2 regions of the Variovorax raffinosi genome follow, and region 2 is predicted to be linked to the other one. Evidence: riboswitches for the same ligand, from Rfam matches in the RefSeq annotation. Region 2 holds a riboswitch; the other holds the start of a gene.

Region 1 (5,674 bases), on a different contig from region 2:
GACTCCCATCCCCCAGCAACTGCTGAAACCGCGGCGTGTCCTGCGGCGTGCTGATGATCAGGATGTCGCGCATGCCGCCCAGCATCAGCGTGCTGAGCGGGTAGTAGATCATCGGCTTGTCGTACACCGGCAGCAGTTGCTTGCTGAGCGCCAATGTCGCGGGGTGCAGGCGAGTGCCCGAGCCACCGGCCAGGATGATGCCTTTGCGTTGCGTTGTGGTCATGCGTTTCTTCTCGTGTGAATCTCAGAGCGTCTCGCGCAGCATGCGCGCGACGCCTTCCTGCCAGGGTGGCAGGCGCAGTCCGAAGGTCGTCTGCAGCTTGGTGGTGTCAAGGCGCGAGTTGTGCGGCCGCGTGGCGGGCGTCGGGAACGCGCTGGTGGGTACGGCTTCGACAGCCTGCGGCCCGGCCTTGAGTTCGACGCCGGCCTGCTGCGCCATCTCGAGCACGAATCTCGCGTAGCCGTACCACGATGTCTCGCCGCCCGCGATCACGTGATAGAGACCCGCCTTGGCCGGATCCTGCAACGTCGCGCGAATGGCGTGCGCCGTCACGTCGGCCAGCAACTCGGCACCGGTCGGCGCGCCGAACTGGTCGTCGATGACGGTCAGTCGATCGCGTTCCTTGGCGAGCCGCAGCATCGTCTTGGCAAAGTTGCCGCCGCGCGCGGCATAAACCCAGCTCGTGCGAAAGATCAGGTGCTTCGCGCAGTGCGCAGCCACCAGTTGCTCGCCTTCGAGCTTGGTCTGCCCATACACGCTGAGCGGCCCGGTTGCGTCGTCTTCCCTCCAGGGCTTGCTGCCACTGCCGTCGAAGACGTAGTCGGTGGAGTAGTGAACCATCAGCGCACCGATCTGCTGCGCGGCCTCGGCCACCACGCCCGGCGACGTGGCATTCAGCTTGCGCGCAAAGTCGGGCTCGCTCTCGGCCTTGTCGACAGCGGTATGCGCCGCTGCATTAACGACCACGTCAGGACGCACGTTGAGCACCGTTTCGGCCAGTTCCTCGGGACGGCTGAAGTCGGCATTGAAATCCGTGCTGTCGAAATCGAGCGCGACCAATTCACCCAACGGCGCCAGGCTGCGCTGCAGTTCCCAGCCGACCTGCCCACCCTTGCCCAGCAGCAGCAACTTCATGCCGCAGCCTTCGCGTCGTACTGCTTCTCCACCCATTCACGGTACGCGCCGCTTTGCACATTGCGCACCCACTCGCTGTTCGCGAGGTACCACTCGACGGTCTTGCGAATGCCGGTGTCGAAGGTGTCTGCTGGCTTCCAGCCGAGTTCGCGCTCGATCTTGCGCGCATCGATGGCATAGCGACGGTCGTGGCCCGGGCGGTCGGTGACGTAGGTGATCTGTTCCTTGTACGGCTTGCCGTCGGCCTTGGGGCGCAACTCGTCGAGCAGTGCGCACACGGTGTTGACGATCTCGATGTTGGGCTTCTCGTTCCAGCCGCCCACGTTGTAGGTCTCGCCGAGCTTGCCGGCCTCGAGCACGCGGCGGATGGCGCTGCAGTGGTCCTTCACGTAGAGCCAATCGCGCACCTGCATGCCGTCGCCATACACGGGCAGCGGCTTGCCGGCCAGTGCGTTGACGATCATCAGCGGGATCAGCTTCTCGGGGAAGTGGAACGGGCCGTAGTTGTTCGAGCAGTTGGTGGTCAGCACCGGCAGGCCGTAGGTGTGGTGCCAGGCGCGCACGAGGTGGTCGCTGGCGGCCTTGCTGGCCGAGTACGGGCTGTTGGGCTCGTACTTGTTCTCTTCGGTGAAGGCCGGGTCGGTCTTGGAGAGCGAGCCGTAGACCTCGTCGGTCGACACGTGCAGGAAGCGGAAGGCGGCCTTCTGGTCGGCCGGCAGCGCGCTCCAGAAACCACGCACGGATTCGAGCAGGCGGAAGGTGCCGAGCACGTTGGTCTGGACGAAGTCTTCCGGACCATGGATCGAGCGGTCGACATGCGACTCGGCGGCGAAGTTCACCACGGCGCGCGGCTTGTGCTCTGCCAGCAGGCGGTCGAGCAGCGCGCTATCGCCGATGTCGCCCTGCACGAAGATGTGATTCGGGTTGCCCTTGAGCGACGCGAGCGTCTCGAGATTGCCCGCGTAGGTCAGTTTGTCGAGGTTCACGACCGGCTCGTCGCTGTTCGCGATCCAGTCGAGTACGAAATTGGCGCCAATGAAGCCAGCGCCGCCGGTAACCAGAATCATGGGGTCCCCTGTTGTTGTGGAACGATTTGCCCCGTGACAAATCAACGGGCGATTATCCCATCGGCCAGACAGGCTGAAATCGCGGAGTTGGCGTCCGTGTAAGCCCCGCCTACAATCGCCCCCACTGCAGGAGAGCGGGCCACCCCGGTGGCCCTACCGAAGGCGCAAACTCCCATAAACGCTCAGGTCGGTCCGAACAAGGGATCTGTACTGCACCAACTGATACAGCCGTCTGGAGAGCCACCACCCCACTGAACATGGCGGTGGTGCACCGAAGGAGCAAACCCGCTGCGGGTGCAGCAGGGTGAATCTCTCAGGTACCGAGGACAGGGGGAGCGGCAACTTGGACGGCGGTCGTCCGGTTGCTTGCTATTGATTCAATAGCACACCACGCCCGCCATTCAAGCGCTGCAACCTCAAAGGTACTTGAAATGCGCGTGATCGTTCTTGGCGCCGGCCTGCTCGGCGTGACCTCGGCTTACTACCTCCAGCAACTCGGCCACGAAGTGACCGTCATCGACCGGCAGGCCACGCCCGCCGCCGAAACCAGCTTCGCCAACGGCGGGCAGATCTCGGTCAGCCACGCCGAACCCTGGGCCAACCCGAGCGCGCCGCTCAAGGTGCTGCAATGGTTGGGCAAGGAAGACGCCCCGCTGCTGTTCCGCATCCGCGCCGACATGCGCCAGTGGCTCTGGGGCCTGCAGTTCCTGCGCGAATGCACGCCGGCGCGCACCCGGCACAACATCGAACAGATCGTTCGCCTGGGCACCTACAGCCGCGACACGTTGCAGCAGTTACGCCGCGACACCGGCCTGAACTACGACCAGCGCACCCAGGGCATCCTGCATTTCTATACGACGCAAAAAGAATTCGACGGCGCCCTCAAGCCCGCCGAGCAAATGCGCGCCCTGGGCTGCGAACGTCTCGTGATCTCCGCCGACGAAGCCGTGAAGCTCGAGCCCGCCCTCGCCCACATCCGTCCGAAGCTGGCCGGCGCCACCTACACGGCCGAAGACGAATCGGGTGACGCCAACCGCTTCGCGCGCGAACTCGTGGGCCTGGCCGCCGCAGCCGGCGTCAAGTTCCTGATGAGCCACACAGTGACCGCCCTGCGCGAGGCCGGCGGCACCATCGACCACGTCGAAGCCACCGACGCAGAAGGCCGCTTCCAGCGCATCCGCGGCGACGCCTTCGTGCTCGCGATGGGTTCGCTCAGCCCACTCTACGCCGCGCCGCTGGGCATCCGCCTGCCGATCTACCCGGCCAAGGGCTATTCGGTGACGCTGCCGGTGAAGGACGCCTCCAAGGCCCACCAGGTCTCGCTGACCGACGACGAATTCAAGCTCGTGTTCTCGCGCTACACCTCCGAATCGGGCGACCGCCTGCGCATCGCCGGCACGGCCGAACTCAACGGCTACGACCGCGACCTGAACCGCGTGCGCTGCGAAGCCATCGTGCGGCGCGTCGAAGAACTGTTCCCCGGCGCCGGTGACACCACGCAGGCGCAGTTCTGGACCGGCCTGCGCCCCGCCACGCCGAGCAACGTGCCGTTGATCGGCAAGACCAAACTGCCGAACCTGTACCTGAACACCGGCCACGGCACGCTCGGCTGGACGCACGCCTGCGGCTCGGGCAAGTCGATCGCGCGGATCGTGAGCGGGCTGGTGCCCGAGGTCGATTTCGCGTTCACCGGCATGCCCGCGCCTCAGCCGCGCACACTGCAGCCGGCCTGAGCGCCTTCTTCGCCGGCTCAGTCGTTGCCGGTGAACACCGTCAGCACACCCGTATACCCATACAGATGGTGCCGGGCGATCTCGCCCGCCGCGAAGAACCCGACCAGTGGCACGTCGCCCAGCGCGTGGCGCACGATCTGCAGTTCGGCGCCGGGAGCGCCGAAGTGCGGCCCGCCGCGCCCTGAACAGCTCACATACACCGCCCCCGCGATGCGCCGCGCCGGGTGCGGTGCCGCTTCGGCTTCACCCGCCGCGACCGCGCGCGCGGTGGCCAGCGTCTGCTCTTCCGGCTCCAGCTCTTCACGGATTTCCGCGCAGATGCGCATCAGGTCCGCACGCGCGGCCTGCGCGTTGCGGCGGCAGAAGGTCAGCCGCATGCCCGCTTCAGCGTTGTCCGCAATCGCAATGCCGCGCCGCGTCGGGTCCAGGCCGATGATGTGGCGCACCAGCACATCGGCGCCCAGGTCGCCGGTGCGACGGATGCCGTCGCTGCCCGCATCGGCCAGGCCAACCAGCGTGCTGCGCACCGCGTCGATAGCTTCCTGCGGCCGATCGAGCGATACCTGCAGATCGGCCAGCAGCACGTCAAGCGCGGGCTCCCCGTCGAGCTTGAGCAGCAGGTTGCCGTCGGCCTCGGTGATCTCGCGCTCGCGCACGGCGCCCGAACGCAGCGGCTGGCAGCCCTGCGTGACGCGCGACACCAGCCGCACGCCCTCGCCGAACACCACGCCCGACAGGCCGCCCGAAAACACGCCACCCGCCGCGCCGTGGCCGCGGATGTTGCCGTTGCCGCCCACCGCGAACTGCAGCGCGCTGCCCCGGCCCGAAGAGAGTCCGCCGAACAGGTAGCTGGTGTCGGTGCGGCCCGCCATCTCGGCGATCAGCTCCGGCAGGTCGGGCGTGGCCGGGTCGGCGTGCACGAGCGCGGTGTGCGCCTCGAAGCCGCTCATTTCGGAGTTGCCCAGCGGCGCCACGCCCGAGAACACCCGGTACTGGTCGCTCGGCAAGGCGCAGAGCATCAGGCTCATGCCGGGCTCGTCGAAGTACTCGGCGTTGTTGGCCGACACGCCGATGCCGACGGTGCCCGACCAGTCGGTCACCTCGGGCAGCTCGGCGCTCAGGTGGTCGAGGATTTCCTGCGCCTCGCTCGCATAGTGGTCGGTGATGTAGAGCAGCCCGAGCGTCGGCGACGACGCGTAGTCGGGCAGCGCCATCTGCGCGCGCAACTGGGCCAGCACGAGGCCGGCCGCCATGCGCCATTGCGGATGGGTGGCATGACCAGAGGGAAACAACTTCATGATGCGTGCCGACCCGTTCTCTTCAAAAAATATAGGTGTATGACGTCAGCGCCGGCTGGTGGTTCGCTTGCGCGCGGCGGTCGACGTCTTCTTTTTGGCGGCGGGTGCCGCCGTCTTCTTCGCGGCAGCGGCAGGCTTGCGGGCTGCCGCTGGCGGCTTGCCCATCACCTTGCCGACCACGTCGGCCAGCGGCTGGGCCATGGCTGGCACCTTGAGCTGGGCCGCGTCCTGCAGTGCCGAGCTGGCGATCTGCTGGAACTGTTCGGTGAGCGAGCCCCACCACTGCATCGGATCGACCACACCCGCGCCATCGGCGGCGGCGCCGGCCTTGGCCGAGGCCGGCTTGCTGCGCGGCTTTTTCGGCGACGGTGCCTCTTCAGGCTCGGCGTCGTCCTCGACTTCGGCCGGTTCGGGCTCGGGTGTTGCCGCGGCAGCAGCCGC
Region 2 (5,674 bases):
AAGCGGTCGAGTTCGGCCAGCGGCTCGCTCTCGGTCGGCTCGACCATCAGCGTACCGGGCACGGGGAAGCTCAGTGTGGGCGCGTGGAAGCCGTAGTCGATCAGGCGCTTGGCCACGTCTTCGGCGGTCACGCCGCTGGTGTCTTTGAGCGGGCGCAGGTCCAGGATGCACTCGTGCGCAACATGGCCGTTGGGGCTCGCGTACAGCGTGGGGTAGTGGTCCTTCAGGCGCGCGCTGATGTAGTTGGCGCTCAGGATGGCGGTTTCGGTCGCGGCCTGCAGGCCCTTGGCGCCCATCATGCGGCAGTACATCCAGCTGATCGGCAGCACGGCCGCGTTGCCCAGCGGTGCGGCAGACACGGCGCCCACGCCGTGCGATGCCACGCCGGCCGTTGCATGGCCCGGCAGGTAGGGCACGAGGTCTTCGACCACGCACACCGGGCCGACGCCGGGGCCGCCACCGCCGTGCGGAATGCAGAAGGTCTTGTGCAGGTTCAGGTGGCTCACGTCGCCGCCGAACTCGCCTGGCGCGGCCACGCCGACCAGCGCGTTCATGTTGGCGCCATCGACGTACACGCGGCCGCCGTGTTCATGCACCAGCTCGCACAGCTCTTTCACGCGGGTCTCGAACACGCCGTGCGTGCTCGGGTAGGTGATCATCACGGCCGCCAGGTGGGCGCTGTGCTTTTCGCAGGCACGCTTCAGGTCGTCCATGTCGACGTTGCCCTGCGCATCGCAGGCCGTCACCACCACCTGCAGGCCCACCATCTGCGCGCTCGCGGGGTTGGTGCCGTGGGCCGACGACGGAATCAGGCAGATATTGCGATGGCCCTGGCCCTTGGCTTCGTGGAAGGAGCGGATGGCCAGCAGGCCGGCGTACTCGCCTTGCGAACCGGCGTTGGGCTGCAGGCTGATGCCCGCATAGCCGGTTGCCTCGCACAGCCAGGCGCGCAGTTGCGCATCGAGCTGCGCATAGCCCTGGAGCTGGTCGGCCGGCGCGAACGGGTGGATGTTCGCGAACTCGGGCCAGGTGATCGGAATCATCTCGCTGGTCGCGTTGAGCTTCATCGTGCAGCTGCCCAGCGGGATCATGCTGCGGTCGAGCGCGAGGTCCTTGTCGGACAGGCTGCGGATGTAGCGCAGCATCGCGGTTTCGCTCTTGTGCGTGTTGAACACCGGGTGCGTGAGAAACGCGCTGGTGCGGCGCAGGTCTTCGGGGATCAGCGGCGTGGCGTTGCCGGCGAGGTCGTCGAAGCGCGGCATCGGCGTGCCGACTGGAACGAACAGCGCCCACAGTGTTTCGACGTCGGCGCGCGTGCTGGTCTCGTCGAGCGAAATGCCCAGGTGCTGCTGCAGGCGCTGGCGCAGGTTGACGCCGGCGGCGTAGGCGCGTTCGATGATCTTCGGCGTGTCGTCGCCGGTGCGGATCGTCAGCGAGTCGAAGGCGGTGCTGTTGACCGGCTCGCGGCCCATTTGCACGAGGCCTTGCGCCAGGATGGCGGTGAGCGCGGCCACGCGCTGCGCGATGCGCGTCAGGCCATCGGGCCCGTGGTACACGGCGTACATGCTGGCGACGACGGCCGGCAGCACCTGCGCGGTACAGATGTTGGACGTGGCTTTTTCGCGGCGGATGTGCTGCTCCCGCGTTTGCAGTGCCAGGCGATAGGCGGGTTGGCCGTGCGTGTCGACACTCACGCCGACGAGGCGGCCCGGCAGCGAGCGCTTGAACGAATCGCGGCAGGCCAGGTAGGCGGCGTGCGGGCCACCGTTGCACAGCGGCATGCCGAAGCGCTGCGTGGTGCCGCAGACGATGTCGGCGTCCCATTCACCCGGAGGCGCGAGCAAGGTCAGCGCCAGCAGGTCGGCCGCGACGATGAAGGCGGCGTCGCACTGGTGCGCATGGCCCGCGAGCGGGCGCAGGTCGTGCACATGGCCGGTGGTGGCGGGGTACTGCGCGAGCACGCCGAAGAAGGCGCCGCTCACCATCAGGTGCGGCAGCGTTTCCGACACGGTGCTGACCTTGACCTCGATGCCCAGCGGCGCGGCGCGCGTCTTGATGACTTCGATGGTCTGCGGATGGCAGTCGCCCGACACCAGGAAGACGTTGCTTTTGCTCTTCACGCTGCGCTTGGCCAGCGTCATCGCCTCGGCGGCGGCCGTGGCTTCGTCGAGCATCGATGCGTTGGCGATGGCCATGCCCGTGAGGTCGCATACCATCGTCTGGAAGTTGAGCAGGGCTTCCATGCGGCCCTGCGAAATCTCGGCCTGGTAGGGCGTGTAGGCGGTGTACCAGGCGGGGTTTTCAAGCACGTTGCGCAGGATCACGCCGGGCGTGTGCGTGCCGTAGTAGCCCTGGCCGATGAAGCTCTTGAACACCTTGTTCTTCGACGCCAGCGCCTTCAGTTCGGCCAGCGCATCGGCTTCGGTCACCGGTGCGGGCAGGCGCATCGGCCGTGCGCGGCGGATGGCCGCGGGCACGATGCCGTCGATGAGTTCCGCGCGCGTTTCCGAGCCGATCACCGGCAGCATGCGCGCCTCGTCCGCTGCATCGATACCGATGTGGCGGGCGAGGAATTCTTCGGCGTTCTCTAGTTCTTGCAAAGAGGGAAGGGCGGGAATCGGCATGGCGGTGAAGGCTTGGGGAGAAGAAGGAAGGTGGCTGAAGAACTCAGCGGATCAGGATTCGGCGGCGAACTTGTCGTAAGTGGCGGCGTCGAGCAGCGCGTCGAGCTGCGCGGGCTCGCTCAGCTTGACCTTGAAGAACCAGCCGCTGGCCAGCGGGTCGCTGTTGGCCAGCGACGGGTCGGCGCGCAGCGCTTCGTTGACTTCGATGATCTCGCCCGACACGGGCATGAACACGTCGGCGGCGGCTTTCACCGATTCGACGACGCCGGCAACTTCGCCTTGCGCGAAGGTCTTGCCGACTTCAGGCAGGTCGACGAACACCACGTCGCCCAGCGCATCCTGCGCGTGCACGGTGATGCCGACGGTGACGGCACCGCCCTCGGTCGACACCCATTCGTGGTCCTTGGTGTACTTGATGCTCATGAGAAAACTCCTCGTGGAAAAAATGATGATCGGGGTGCAGAGCCTAGCCGGGTCTGCCGTTGCTCAGCCGCGGTAGTAGCGGGTGGGCACGAAAGGCATGGTCGAGACTTCCATCGGCACGGGCTTGCCGCGCACGATGGCCTGCACGCGCGTGCCGGGTTCGGCGAAGGCGGTGGCCACATAGCCCATGGCGATGCAGCGGTCGGCCGTCGGGCCGAGCAGGCCGCTGGTGACGACGCCGATGTCCTGGCCCTCGAAGGACTGCAGCAGCGTACCGTCGCGCACCGGGATGCGTTCGAGGGCGACAAGGCCGACGCGCTTGCGCTTGAGCGTGTCGTGGTCGGTGTGGCCGGCGGCGCCAGCGGTGGCGGCGGCGAGCTGCGCCAGGATCTTTGCCGCGCCCGGAAAGCCGCCTTCGCGCGCACCGCCCGCGCGGCGCACCTTCTGCATCGCCCAGTTCAGCGAGGCCTCGACCGGCGTGGTGGTGGTGTCGATGTCGTTGCCGTACAGGCACAGGCCGGCTTCGAGCCGCAGCGAATTGCGTGCGCCCAGGCCGATGGGTTTCACTTCGGGCTGGGCCAGCAGCAGGCGGGCGAGGGCGTCGGCGTCCTTGGCGGCCACCGAGATCTCGAAGCCGTCTTCGCCGGTGTAGCCGCTGCGGGTGACGAAGGCGGCAATGCCGCCGATCTGCACCGCGCCGCCGGTCATGAACACGAAGCGCTCGATGCCGGGCGACAGCCGCGCCAGCGTGGCGGCGGCCTGCGGGCCCTGCAGCGCGAGCAGGGCGTGGTCGGGCAGCGGTTGAACCTCGCAGCGCGCGCCGATCCGGCGCTGGATGTGGGCGATGTCATCGACCTTGCAGGCGCCGTTCACGATCACGAAGATCGAGCCGTTGCCTTCGTTGAAGAACATCAGGTCGTCGAGGATGCCGCCGTCGTCGTTCAGCAGCAGGCCGTAGCGCTGCTTGCCGGCGGGCAGGTCGATCACGTCGACGGGCATCAGGGTCTCGAAGGCGGCGGCCGCGTCGGGCCCGACCAGCCGCAACTGGCCCATGTGCGAGATGTCGAACAGGCCGGCCGCATCGCGCGTGTGCTTGTGCTCGGCCATCAGGCCGGCGGGGTATTGCACCGGCATCGAGTAGCCGGCAAACGGAACCATGCGGGCGCCAAGCTCCACGTGCAGGTCGTAGAGCGGCGTCTTGAGAAGTGGGGCGGCGGAAGCGGAGGAAGTCACCAGGAGGCACTCCAAAGGGGCAGTCGAAATCCATGGCTGCAACGCCACGGGCTACCCCTGCTGTCCTCTTTACCTGAGAGATTCGCCCCACGATCGGGGTTTGCTCCTTCGGTGGGCCGGTGCAATGCATGCATGCAATGGCCTCTCTCCAGCAAGGAAACGCCGGTTTGCACCGGCGCCTTGTCAGTCCTTTTGCCTGAGCGTTCGGGAAACCCCTGCGCCTTCGGCGGCCCCGTCGCGCGGGGCTCTCTCCTGACCCGGGCGAGTGTAGTGGATCGCGCGGGCCGCGGCTTCGGGCTTCAGTGCACGACCTCGGCCGGAGGCAACAGTTTGTCGATGCGCTCGCGCAGCGATTCGGCCCGTTCCGCCCCGGCGCTTTTCTCGATTTCGCTGAGCATCAGCGCGGCGATGGTCAGCATGGCCTCGCGGTCGCGGGCTTCGCGCAGGGCGTCGCGCATCTGCAGCGCGAACTTGGGGTCGCGCCGCACGAACATGCGCTCGCAGATGTCGAACAAAAACATGCGCGTGGTCGCCAGCGAACGCTTGCCGTCGAAGGTGTCGGTGGAGGTCGCGATGTGGATCGGCTCGGCGGCGGGCAGCGGCGCGGGTTGCGCGGCCGCTGCAGCCTGTGCCGCCGCTTGCGCGGCGGCCATGGCGGCGGCTTGCGGGTCTTCCAGATAGCCCCGCTGCACCAGGGCATGGATCGCCTGCTCGGCTTCGCCCCGGTTCGTGAACAGCGGGCTGAAGTCGGTCAGCGAGCGCCGACCGTCGGCCATCAGCAGCAGCGCGCGCTCACGCTGGCTGAGCGTGCGCTGGCCGCCCTGGAGTTCGTCGCGCGCCTTGTCGGTCTTGGTGGGAAACATGGCAGCCACAGCTTTCGGAGATCGAGGGCTGCAGCATCGTGGCTGGCGGTGACATCTTCATGAACCTGTTTCACTTACAGGGACAAATCGCCAACAGGCCTCTGGGCGCAGGTCAGGCGCCGATGCTTTCCTTGCGGATCAGCCACTGGTTGCCCACGCGTTGCAACTCCAGCGTCTTGCGGTCGGTGTGGTTCAGCTTGTCGGCGCGGTAGACCTGCTTGAAGCGGGCGCTGGCGGTCTGGCCGCTGACGCTGATCACCAGGTCGTCGATGGTCACGCTGATCTTCGACTTGCCCGTGATGCGGGTGCGGCGCTCGGCCTCCCAGCGCTTGCGGTCCTGGTTGCGGGCCGGCGTGAAGTCCGGCGCATAGGCGGCAAGGTAGCGGTCCACGTCGCGGGCGGACCAGGCGGCGGCCCAGGCACGCACGGCGGTTTCCACTTCGGCGATGCCGGCATTGGGTGCCGCCGCAGGTGCTGCGGCTGGCGCCGGTGCGGGCGGCGGTGCCGGTGTGGCTGCCGCAGGCGTTGCCG

What was found. A riboswitch is a leader RNA that binds a small molecule or an ion and turns the genes downstream of it on or off. The one in region 2 is predicted to bind glycine.
Region 1: linked by a shared signal. The riboswitch ahead of ACSFB7_RS08375 (D-amino acid dehydrogenase) and the one ahead of gcvT (glycine cleavage system aminomethyltransferase GcvT) in region 2 are both predicted to bind glycine.

Annotation. Positions count from the first base shown of each region.
Region 1 covers NZ_JBPJZR010000002.1:492,610-498,283, forward strand. Annotated here, with positions in the region: gene rfbA (glucose-1-phosphate thymidylyltransferase RfbA) at 1-223, opposite strand, end outside; gene rfbD (dTDP-4-dehydrorhamnose reductase) at 245-1,135, opposite strand; gene rfbB (dTDP-glucose 4,6-dehydratase) at 1,132-2,202, opposite strand; glycine riboswitch at 2,320-2,420, shown strand; glycine riboswitch at 2,425-2,542, shown strand; gene ACSFB7_RS08375 (D-amino acid dehydrogenase) at 2,634-3,935, shown strand; gene ACSFB7_RS08380 (FIST signal transduction protein) at 3,953-5,233, opposite strand; gene ACSFB7_RS08385 (PhaM family polyhydroxyalkanoate granule multifunctional regulatory protein) at 5,279-5,674, opposite strand, start outside.
Region 2 covers NZ_JBPJZR010000001.1:1,131,056-1,136,729, reverse strand. Annotated here, with positions in the region: gene gcvP (aminomethyl-transferring glycine dehydrogenase) at 1-2,624, opposite strand, end outside; gene gcvH (glycine cleavage system protein GcvH) at 2,676-3,047, opposite strand; gene gcvT (glycine cleavage system aminomethyltransferase GcvT) at 3,111-4,283, opposite strand; glycine riboswitch at 4,331-4,442, opposite strand; glycine riboswitch at 4,455-4,545, opposite strand; gene ACSFB7_RS05385 (hypothetical protein) at 4,580-5,143, opposite strand; gene ACSFB7_RS05380 (L,D-transpeptidase Cds6 family protein) at 5,256-5,674, opposite strand, start outside.